2 linked regions of the Cytobacillus sp. IB215665 genome follow. The protein of the gene in region 2 interacts with the protein of the main gene of each other region in a pairwise test. Links are inferred from orthologs where the notes say so. Each region holds a gene or a part of one and is shown on either strand. Other genes may lie near its edges.

Region 1 (4,676 bases), on a different replicon or contig from region 2:
GCCATAGGTCGTAGGTCATAAATAATTCTTCTAACCTCATAAAGAGTTGAGCGAACCATTATTCGCAAGTCGCGAATCTCCTTTAATGCTTCCTCGCCTCCACGTTCGTGATACAAGCGATCTATTAACTCGGATCTCATCATGACATTTGCAAGCATTTGAGCTGGTCCATCATGAATTTCACGTGATAACCGTTTCCGCTCTTCCTCCTGCCCTTCGATGATCCTTAATCCGAAATCTTGCTTTTGGATGGCGTCTTCTAAAATTTCACCTACTTGACGAAAATCACTATGTAAATAATGTAGAACAACAGTAATTTGCCCTATAAGGTGATCGGCTCGTTCAATCGTTTCTCTTAAGTTTAATATTCTTCTCTCTAGATCATCACGACGATCTCTAAGCTGCTTTTCACGTTCACGAATCATGGAAAGGTTCATCTGTAACGCATGTGCTTGTTCGTAGGCCTCACGAACCTGACTTTCACTATACTTCTCGAAATGCTTACTTACCTCAACTAAGCGTTGTCTTGCGAACTTTTCATGTGTGTCTAACTTGTCTCCATCTTCAATCACTTCGTTTACAAGAACACGCGTATTAGATAATTCTTCGACTAATTTTTCATACTCCGTTCTAGATTGCTCACTTATTCGAAAAATTTCGCCTTTACTATTATCGACAGTTTCAATCATTCTTTCTAGTATTTTGTCTAGTGCTTTGGTGTCAATTTTCTTTGTCATTGTGCCTCCTTGTCAAATAATATAAGTAGGGATGACCTATATTTTGCCATGGGATGTAATTAGCATGGTCTTTTTGTTTCTTATGCAAACTCATTCATAGAGCTTGAGCAATGGGTAGGTGGAACGTATACGCCACTGATTGAAAAGTCCCATTGTTGAAGTAGGGGTCAACGAAGCAATCAACTTGTAACCTCATACTCTCGTCCGATAAGTAAACCACCACATTTACTTTTCAGGACTTTTGATCATTAAATTAGCAATTTATGTATACACAATGTCAAATTGTGTTGTAAAAGGCCTCTTACTTCCCATTATATCATGGAGTAAACAAGTATATTGTCCCATTTAACAAACGACAACATTCGCTTTTTTTGGCTACATTTCTTAATAAAATTTATACAAATTGGAAAATGTATAGTAAAATATTCCTGTTCACCAATTATTTGATATGCTGTTTTTCTTTGCATGAATTGGACACAGTTATTTGCTGTGAAATTGTTGTCGTTTTATAATGAATATAGTGGCTTGTTGACGAAAGCGCTACATAAAATCAGGCTCTTTATTAAAATAATGTTACTAAATGGGGCTGTCAATCTTTGGAGTAGAGGATAACCGTAAGCGCTAGTTTGAAACAACATTAATGCGAAAATAGCCTAAAATTAATATATAAGTTAGCATGAGAAGGCATAATCAGGAGGGTTTTCAGTTTGTTACAAAAGTATTATACCGTAAAGGGAAATGGAGAACATGAAATTACGATTCAAAAATCCCGCTTTATCTGTCACGTAAAGCGAGTAACCGATGATGGAGAAGCGCAACAATATATACAAGATATTAAGAAGCAGCATTGGAATGCTTCTCATAATTGTTCTGCATACTTAATTGGTGAAAGAGATCAGATTCAAAAAGCAAACGATGATGGCGAGCCTAGTGGCACAGCAGGTGTACCGATGCTTGAAGTGCTGAAGAAGAAGGGCCTAAAAGATACCGTCGTCGTTGTCACTCGTTATTTTGGTGGAATTAAGCTTGGTGCAGGGGGACTTGTTAGAGCTTATGGAAAAGCAGTATCGGAGGGGCTTCAAGCGACGGGTATTGTCGAAAGAACGCTGATGCGTGTTATGCACACTAAAATTGATTATAATTGGCTTGGCAAGCTTGAAAATGAGTTGCGGTCTTCAATATACAAGCTAAAGGAAATTCACTATTTAGAAGATGTTGATATTGAGGTATATGTAGAAGAAGATCAAAAGCAACAATTTATAGAATGGATGACAGATTTAACGAATGGTAAAGCTGTCATCTCTGAGGGCATAAGCACATATTTAGAGGAGACCGTTATAATATGAGCAATCATACGAAACGAAGAAGGGTGAGGGAATGAAAGACAATCAGGACAATAAATCTGAAAAGGTTAAACCAAAACGACGTAAAAGACTTATTTATTTCATCATTCCAGTGCTCATTATCATCATAGCTGCCACTGCTTATGGTGCAAATTTATATATAAAAGCTCAAAACGCATTCGAAAATTCACGAGATGTTCCAACTAATGAGGATACATCTACTCCACCAGTACAAGAAACGGATATAAAGAAAAAAGATAACTTTTCGTTGTTAATTATGGGCATAGAGAATAGTGAAACGAGGGTGGATGCAAATAATGTAGATGCATTACTTCTTGCTACATTTAATGAAGAAAAAAAATCTGTGAAGCTTTTACACATCCCACGTGATTCCTATGTATATATTCCATATAAGGATAGGAAAGACAAAATCACACATTCTCATAATGGCGGCACTCAAGCAACGATTGAAACTGTTTCACAGCTTCTTGATCTACCGATTGACCGTTATATTAAATTAGATTTTAATGCATTTGTTGCCATTGTTGACGCACTTGGTGGTATTGAAGTTGATGTCCCTATCACATTTTCTGAACAAGATAGTCAGGATCGACTTAATAGCATTTATATAGAAAAAGGCCTGCAAACATTAACTGGTGAGGAAGCACTTGCCTTAGCACGAGTAAGGAAGCTTGATAATGATTTTGAACGTGGTAAACGTCAACAGCTTATTATTGAGGCGATTATTGATAAAGCCGCTTCACTCGGTTCAATTACGAAATATGGGACGATGATTGAAGCACTTGGAGACAACTTAAAGCATAATTTTACTACTTTTTCTGAAATCACTTCATTATACAAATATGCCTCGTCTAATCTTACGATCGAGACACTTCAGCTACAAGGGTACGATTCAACAGCTGGAGCAGCATATATTTTTGAATTAGATGAAGCTTATTTAGAAGAAGTAAAAAAAGAACTGCAGGATCATCTAGAAGACAATGAGTCTCCTAGCAGCGATAGCTCGGATAACGACCAATGATTTATTTCAACGTTCAAACCATATCCTAAATATTGGATATTAGAACCAACCACTAACATGTTATACTAAATATAGTGGCTTACGTTTTGGGCAACCAGTCGGAACAACATATAGCCACTAACAGCACCTAGAAGTATGACATGTTAGTTGGCTATGAATAATATTAGCTTTACATGTTACTAATTTTCCCCATTTACGAGACTTTAAAAAAAAGGTACAATGGAAGCTGTTATACTTTTTTTGAAATCAACAGTAGCCACGATTATTTTATATAGTGGCTCTTTTTCTAGACTTTGTTTGTGCCCATTCGAACAATCTTTATAACTTAAAGGAGTAGAATGCTATGAATAATGATAGACGCTATCTTAAGTTAAAGCATCGCAAAAAGAAGCGAAGAAGAATAATATATCTTTTTACTATCCCATTATTAGTGATTATATTAGGCGTATCAACATACGGTTCAATTTTATTAAACCAAGCACAATCAGCTGCTAATGAGGCCAATGAAGAATTAGTCAGAGGCGAAAAATCAGAAAAACGCGAAGAAGTCGTACACCCAAAAGCAGATAATATTTCAATTCTATTTATGGGTGTAGATGATAGTGAAGCAAGAGGTAGTGGTAATAGTAGAACAGATGCTTTATTACTAGCTACATTTAACGAGGAAGAAAAGTCTGTAAAACTATTAAGTATTCCGAGAGATTCATATGTTTATATCCCTTCAGTAGGATATAATGACAAAATAAATCATGCACATGCTTTCGGTGGAACTGACGGTGCGGTTGAAACAGTCGAGAACTTACTTGATATTCCAGTTGATTACTTTGTAAAATTAAATTTCAACGCATTCGTTGATTTAGTTGACGCACTTGATGGTATTGAAGTCGATGTTCCAATTACGTTTTCTGAGCAAGACAGTCAAGATCGTAAAGGTGCAATTTATCTTGAACAAGGGCTACAAACACTTAACGGTGAAGAAGCACTTGCTTTAGCTCGAACGAGAAAAATTGACTCTGACTTAAAGCGCGGTGAACGCCAGCAGCTCGTAATGAAAGCAATTGCTGAAAAAGCAGCTTCATTAGGTTCAGTTACAAAATATAGTGCAATCATCGAAGCACTTGGTAATAACATTAAAACAAACTTAACCTTTGACGAGATGATTTCTTTCTATGATTATGCGACATCAAGCTTTACAATTGATAATCTCCAATTACAAGGTAGTAATGCAATGATTGACGGTATTTATTATTATGATCTAGATGATCAGCAATTAGAAAATATTAAGCAAGAATTAAAAACACATTTGAATGTGAACGCAGATAATACTACAAATGATTCAGTTGTAAACAACGAGCAACAATCGTCTGATAATAATTAAGATACACAGCTCTACTCGTCCATATTCGACGAGTAGAGCTGTTTTATTTTCACTTGTTTAGGTCTGCTCTTTTCGTAAGCTTAGTTGCTTTTTTAATAAAAATAGACAAGATAAATAATGTTAAAAATTCGAACCTATGAATGAAAACAGTCTTTATAAAATAAGCCAAAAAAGAG
Region 2 (5,835 bases):
CATACTAAGCAAATGTTAGAATATGGCACGCAAATCGTTGCTGGTGTGACACCAGGAAAAGGTGGAACTGAAGCTGAAGGCGTCCCAGTATTTAACACGGTTGAAGAAGCAGTGAAGGCAACAGGCGCTAATGTATCTGTCATATATGTGCCTGCTCCATTTGCAGCAGATGCAATTCTAGAAGCAGTAGATGCTGAGCTTGACCTTGCGATTTGTATTACTGAACATATTCCAGTTCTTGATATGGTAAAGGTTAAGAAGTATATGGAAGGTAAAAAGACCCGTTTAGTTGGGCCAAATTGTCCAGGGGTTATTACTCCTGAGGAGTGTAAGATCGGTATTATGCCTGGTTACATTCATACAAAAGGGCATGTAGGTGTAGTGTCTCGTTCAGGAACATTAACCTATGAAGCAGTACATCAGCTATCACAAGCTGGAATTGGTCAATCTACTGCAGTAGGGATTGGTGGAGACCCTGTGAATGGGACGGATTTTATCGATGCTCTCAAGGCATTTAATGAAGATCCAGACACATATGCTGTAATTATGATCGGAGAAATCGGTGGTACAGCCGAAGAAGATGCTGCATTATGGGTGAAGGAAAATATGACAAAACCTGTAGTCGGATTTATCGGTGGGAGAACAGCACCTCCAGGAAAACGTATGGGACATGCTGGTGCCATTATTTCTGGTGGAAAAGGGACTGCTGATGAAAAAATTAAAGTGATGAACGAGTGTGGAATTCAAGTTGCTGATACTCCAGCAGTAATGGGAGAAACTTTAATTTCTACCCTTAAGGAAAAAGGCATTTACGAAAAATGTAAAACTCATTAATCTATAAATAAATAGTCCCATACCACTCGGTTTGGGGCTATTTAATCTGAAAGGAAGGAGCTAATGGACACTTTTCGCAACAGATTAATACATCTACATCATTGTCGTGGCATCGGATGGAGGTCAATAAAAAACCTCTTAACTTACGATCCGAATTTAACAAAAATCTATCAATCTTCTTTTACAGATCTTCGACCGCATCTCCCAATCTCCACTACTCAACTGAAAAATCTCATGAAAGATTTGCATTCTTCTAACATCCAAAGTATGCTAAATAAGTATAGTGATTACAATATTCACATAGTTACAATATTTGACGATGAATATCCAAACATGCTAAAACAAATATATGATCCCCCTTGGGTAATCTACGCCAAAGGAGATATTCGATTACTTTCAGATCATAAATGTCTTAGTGTTGTTGGGGCGAGATCCCCTTCTCCGTATGGTTTGAGAAGTTTAGAAAGGGTCATTTTACCTTTAATTCAGTCGGGGTGGACCATTATTAGTGGCTTAGCAAAAGGTATTGACTCTAAAGCACATGAGTTAACTTTATTACACAACGGAAAAACAATCGCTGTAATTGCAGGTGGTTTTCAATATATTTATCCAAAAGAGAATGCAAAACTTGCAAATATGATAAGTAAGGAAAATTTACTATTATCAGAATACCCGCCCTTCGTAAGGCCTGAACGTTGGCAATTTCCTATGAGAAATAGAATTATCAGCGGTTTATCGTTTGGTACAGTTATTATAGAAGCAAGAGAATCGAGTGGTTCGCTCATTACAGCTGATCAAGCCTTAGAGCAAGGAAGAGAGGTATTTGCTATACCAGGATCAATTTTTGCTGAGCATTCAATTGGAACGAATAAGCTCATTCAACAAGGGGCAAAGCTCGTTATGTCGAGCAACGATATTGAAGCTGAAATTATATCACAAATATAATGTTTGTTAACTTTTTTGAGAGTAGTGTTTGACAAACTGTATGTGAATATTTAATAATAGTGAAGATTTTATAAATCAGAAAAAATTATATTAATATTGAGAGTTGAGAATATAGATAGGCCATTTGTGAACGCCTAGAGAATTATTATCATTACCCTCTTGAGGAGGACATTTGAATGTCAGATTATCTTGTTATTGTGGAATCGCCTGCTAAGGCTAAGACGATTGAACGATATTTAGGAAAAAAATATAAAGTAAAAGCTTCCATGGGACATATTAGAGACTTACCAAAAAGTCAAATGGGTGTCGATATAGACAAAAACTTTGAGCCAAAGTATATTACGATAAGAGGTAAAGGGCCAGTTTTAAAGGAATTAAAAAATGCCGCAAAAAAAGCAAAAAAGATTTACTTAGCGGCTGACCCCGATCGTGAAGGAGAAGCGATCGCTTGGCATCTTGCTCATAGCCTAGCAATCGATGTTAATTCAAACTGCCGGGTCGTATTTAATGAAATAACGAAGGATGCGATTAAAGAGTCATTTAAGCATCCTCGTGCGATAAACATGGATTTAGTCGATGCCCAACAAGCTCGAAGAGTACTTGACAGATTAGTAGGGTATAATATTAGTCCTTTATTGTGGAAAAAAGTAAAAAAAGGCTTAAGTGCTGGGAGAGTACAGTCAGTAGCACTCAGATTAATCATTGATCGTGAAAAAGAAATTGAAGAATTTACTCCAGAAGAATATTGGTCAATAAAATCCGATTTTGTTAAAGGCAAAAAACAGTTTGAAGCTTCCTTTCATAGTATGGATGGGGACAAATTAGAGTTAAAATCAGAAGACGATGTAAAGAGTGTGCTTAGTAAAATAAACGGGAATGAATTTCTAGTAAATAACGTGACAAGAAAGGAACGAAAACGTAATCCAGCGCTGTCATTTACGACATCATCATTACAACAAGAAGCTGCGCGAAAGCTAAATTTCCGTGCAAAAAAAACAATGATGCTTGCACAGCAACTCTATGAAGGGATTGAGCTTGGTAAGGGTGGTACAGTCGGTCTCATTACATACATGCGTACTGACTCAACAAGGATTTCTGATACTGCTCAAAATGAAGCTGCTGCTTACATAGAAGATAAATATGGAACAGAATTTTTATCCGAGGATAAACGCAACAAAAAAAAGAAAGCTAATACTCAAGACGCACATGAAGCAATTAGACCAACTGCTACACAACGGGACCCAGCTTCAATCAAACAGTATTTAAGTAGAGATCAATTTCGTTTATACAAGCTTATTTGGGAACGGTTCGTTGCAAGTCAAATGGCTCCAGCAACGATGGATACGATGACTGTTGCGCTAGAAAATGAAGGTGTGATGTTTAAAGCACATGGTTCAAAAGTAAAGTTCCCAGGGTTTATGAAAGTGTACGTTGAGAGTACAGATGATCAAGTAGAAGAAAAAAATCATATGTTACCTGATCTGCAAAAGGGTGATACAGTTATTTCAAAGGACCTAGAGCCAAAGCAGCACTTTACACAACCACCGCCGAGATATACAGAAGCAAGGCTAGTAAAGACGCTTGAAGAGTTAGGTATTGGAAGACCATCAACGTATGCGCCTACTTTAGACACTATTCAAAGGCGTGGTTATGTTGCGCTAGAAAATAAGCGGTTCACTCCAACTGAATTAGGTGAAATAGTATTGGACCTCATAGTTGAATTCTTCCCAGATATTATTGATGTAGAATTTACAGCTAATATGGAACAAAACCTTGACGAAATTGAAGTTGGAGATGTTGAATGGATTTCAATTATTGATCAATTTTATCAAGACTTTGAAAAGCATTTAACAAAAGCAGAGAAAGAAATGGAGAAAGTGGAGATTAAGGATGAACCTGCAGGTGTTGATTGTGAGCTTTGTGGGAATCCAATGGTCATAAAGATGGGAAGATACGGTAAGTTCATGGCCTGCTCAAATTTCCCTGATTGTCGTAACACGAAGCCGATCGTAAAAGAAATAGGTGTTCAATGTCCAAAATGTAATAAAGGGAGTATTGTTGAACGCAAAAGTAAAAAGAAAAGAGTATTTTATGGGTGTAACTTGTACCCAGAATGCGATTTCGTTTCTTGGGATAAACCGATTGCACGTATGTGTCCTAAATGTGACCACATGCTTGTTGAGAAAAAACTGAAAAAAGGTATGCAAGTTCAATGTGTAAATTGTGACTATAAAGAAGAGCAACAGAAGTAACCATAAAGGTGAGCTAACTTGACGCTCACCTCTTTTAGATAGCAAAAAAACTGAGAAAGTTAATGCAATAATGGAGGAAAAAGAATGACTACTAAAGCTATAAACGTAATTGGTGCAGGGCTTGCTGGAAGTGAAGCAGCTTGGCAAATTGCTAAGCGTGGTTTTCAGGTGAATTTATATGAAATGAGACCTGTTAAACAAACTCCTGCACACCATACAGATAAATTTGCTGAACTAGTTTGTAGTAACTCTCTGAGAGGAAACAGCTTAACAAATGCTGTAGGTGTACTTAAAGAAGAGATGCGTATGTTAGATTCAGTTATTATTAAAGCAGCGGACGAATGTGCTGTGCCAGCAGGTGGAGCGTTAGCTGTTGACCGCCACGAATTTGCGGGCAAAGTAACAGATTATGTAAAAAATCACCCGAATGTTAAAGTTTTTAACGAGGAAATTACTGCTATAGATGATGCTCCTACAGTTATCGCAACTGGACCTTTGACATCAAAGGCATTATCTAACAACATAAAAGAGCTAACAGGTCAGGATTATTTTTATTTTTATGATGCTGCTGCACCGATTATTGACAAAGAAAGTATTAATATGGACAAGGCTTATTTAAAATCTCGCTATGATAAAGGTGAAGCTGATTATATTAACTGTCCTATGAACGAAGAGGAATTTAATACATTTTACGAAGCTTTAATTAATGCAGAAGTAGTTCCACTAAAAGAATTTGAGAAGGAAATTTATTTTGAAGGCTGTATGCCAATTGAGGTTATGGCACAACGTGGTCACAAAACAATGCTATTTGGCCCGTTAAAGCCCGTTGGTTTAGAAGACCCACGTACAGGAAAAAGACCGCATGCTGTTGTTCAGCTTAGACAAGATGATGCAGCAGGAACGTTATACAATATAGTGGGCTTTCAAACGCATTTAAAGTGGGGAGCACAAAAAGAAGTGTTACGACTTATTCCTGGTTTAGAAAATGCTGAGATCGTTAGGTATGGAGTGATGCACCGAAACACATTTATTAATTCACCTCACCTACTTAAGCCGACATACGAATTCCATAATAAGCCAAATTTGTTTTTTGCAGGCCAAATGACTGGGGTAGAAGGATATGTTGAATCTGCTGCTTCAGGTTTGGTAGCCGGAATTAATGCATCCAGATCAGTGGATGGAAAGAGCTTGTTAGTATTTCCTGAAGAAACAGCGATAGGAAGTATGGCTAAGTATATTACAACAACAAATGAAAAAAACTTTCAGCCAATGAATGCGAATTTTGGCTTGTTTCCTGACCTAGGTGTAAGGATAAAGAATAAAAAAGAACGCTATGAACGCTATGCAAATCGTGCGTTAGAAACAATTCAGAATTTTATAAAAAATGTATAGAAATTGTTTGCAAGGGGCTACTAAAGTATGTTACTATTTAGTAGCCCTTGCGAGGTGTATGCCGAATTGAAAAATGTGAACAAACAATTACAATTATTTATTGAATATTTACAAATTGAAAAAAACTATTCAGAATATACCATTATGCATTATAAAAATGATATCTTGCATTTTCTTCAGTTTATGAATCAACAGGCGATTGATAAGCTTTTGGATGTTTCATATGCTGATGTTCGCATCTATTTGACTGAACTACATAGCAAGAAATATGCAAGAAAGTCTATCGCAAGAAAGGTTTCGTGCCTGCGTAGCTTTTTCGCCTTTTTGTTAAGAGAAGAATTAGTGAACGAAAATCCCTTTTCCATCGTTGCTTTGCCGAAGCAGGAACAAAGGATACCGCAATTTTTATATG

Evidence for each region. The genes of interacting proteins can lie anywhere in the genome.
Region 1: the proteins of topA (region 2) and SLH52_RS01425 interact in binary tests that used the Escherichia coli proteins (3 or more experiments, as listed by UniProt). The link is inferred for Cytobacillus sp. IB215665 from one-to-one orthologs.

What each region holds. Positions count from the first base shown.
Region 1 is NZ_JAXBME010000001.1:348,649-353,324, reverse strand. The notes cover bases 421-3,263. They hold SLH52_RS01425 (YigZ family protein), read left to right. Parts: upstream 421-1,444; coding sequence 1,445-2,083; downstream 2,084-3,263. Other genes in these bases: SLH52_RS01420 (LCP family protein), read left to right, coding at 2,115-3,122; SLH52_RS01430 (sensor histidine kinase), read right to left, coding at 421-737. Outside these bases: more of SLH52_RS01430, read right to left, coding at 1-420; SLH52_RS01415 (LCP family protein), read left to right, coding at 3,466-4,500.
Region 2 is NZ_JAXBME010000004.1:288,660-294,494, forward strand. Bases 1,524-4,493 are described here. They hold topA (type I DNA topoisomerase), read left to right. Parts: upstream 1,524-1,955; coding sequence 1,956-4,031; downstream 4,032-4,493. Other genes in these bases: dprA (DNA-processing protein DprA), read left to right, coding at 1,524-1,779; trmFO (FADH(2)-oxidizing methylenetetrahydrofolate--tRNA-(uracil(54)-C(5))-methyltransferase TrmFO), read left to right, coding at 4,116-4,493. Also shown: sucD (succinate--CoA ligase subunit alpha), read left to right, coding at 1-834; more of dprA, read left to right, coding at 898-1,523; more of trmFO, read left to right, coding at 4,494-5,423; tyrosine recombinase XerC, read left to right, coding at 5,490-5,835. UniProt on the Escherichia coli protein: Releases the supercoiling and torsional tension of DNA, which is introduced during the DNA replication and transcription, by transiently cleaving and rejoining one strand of the DNA duplex.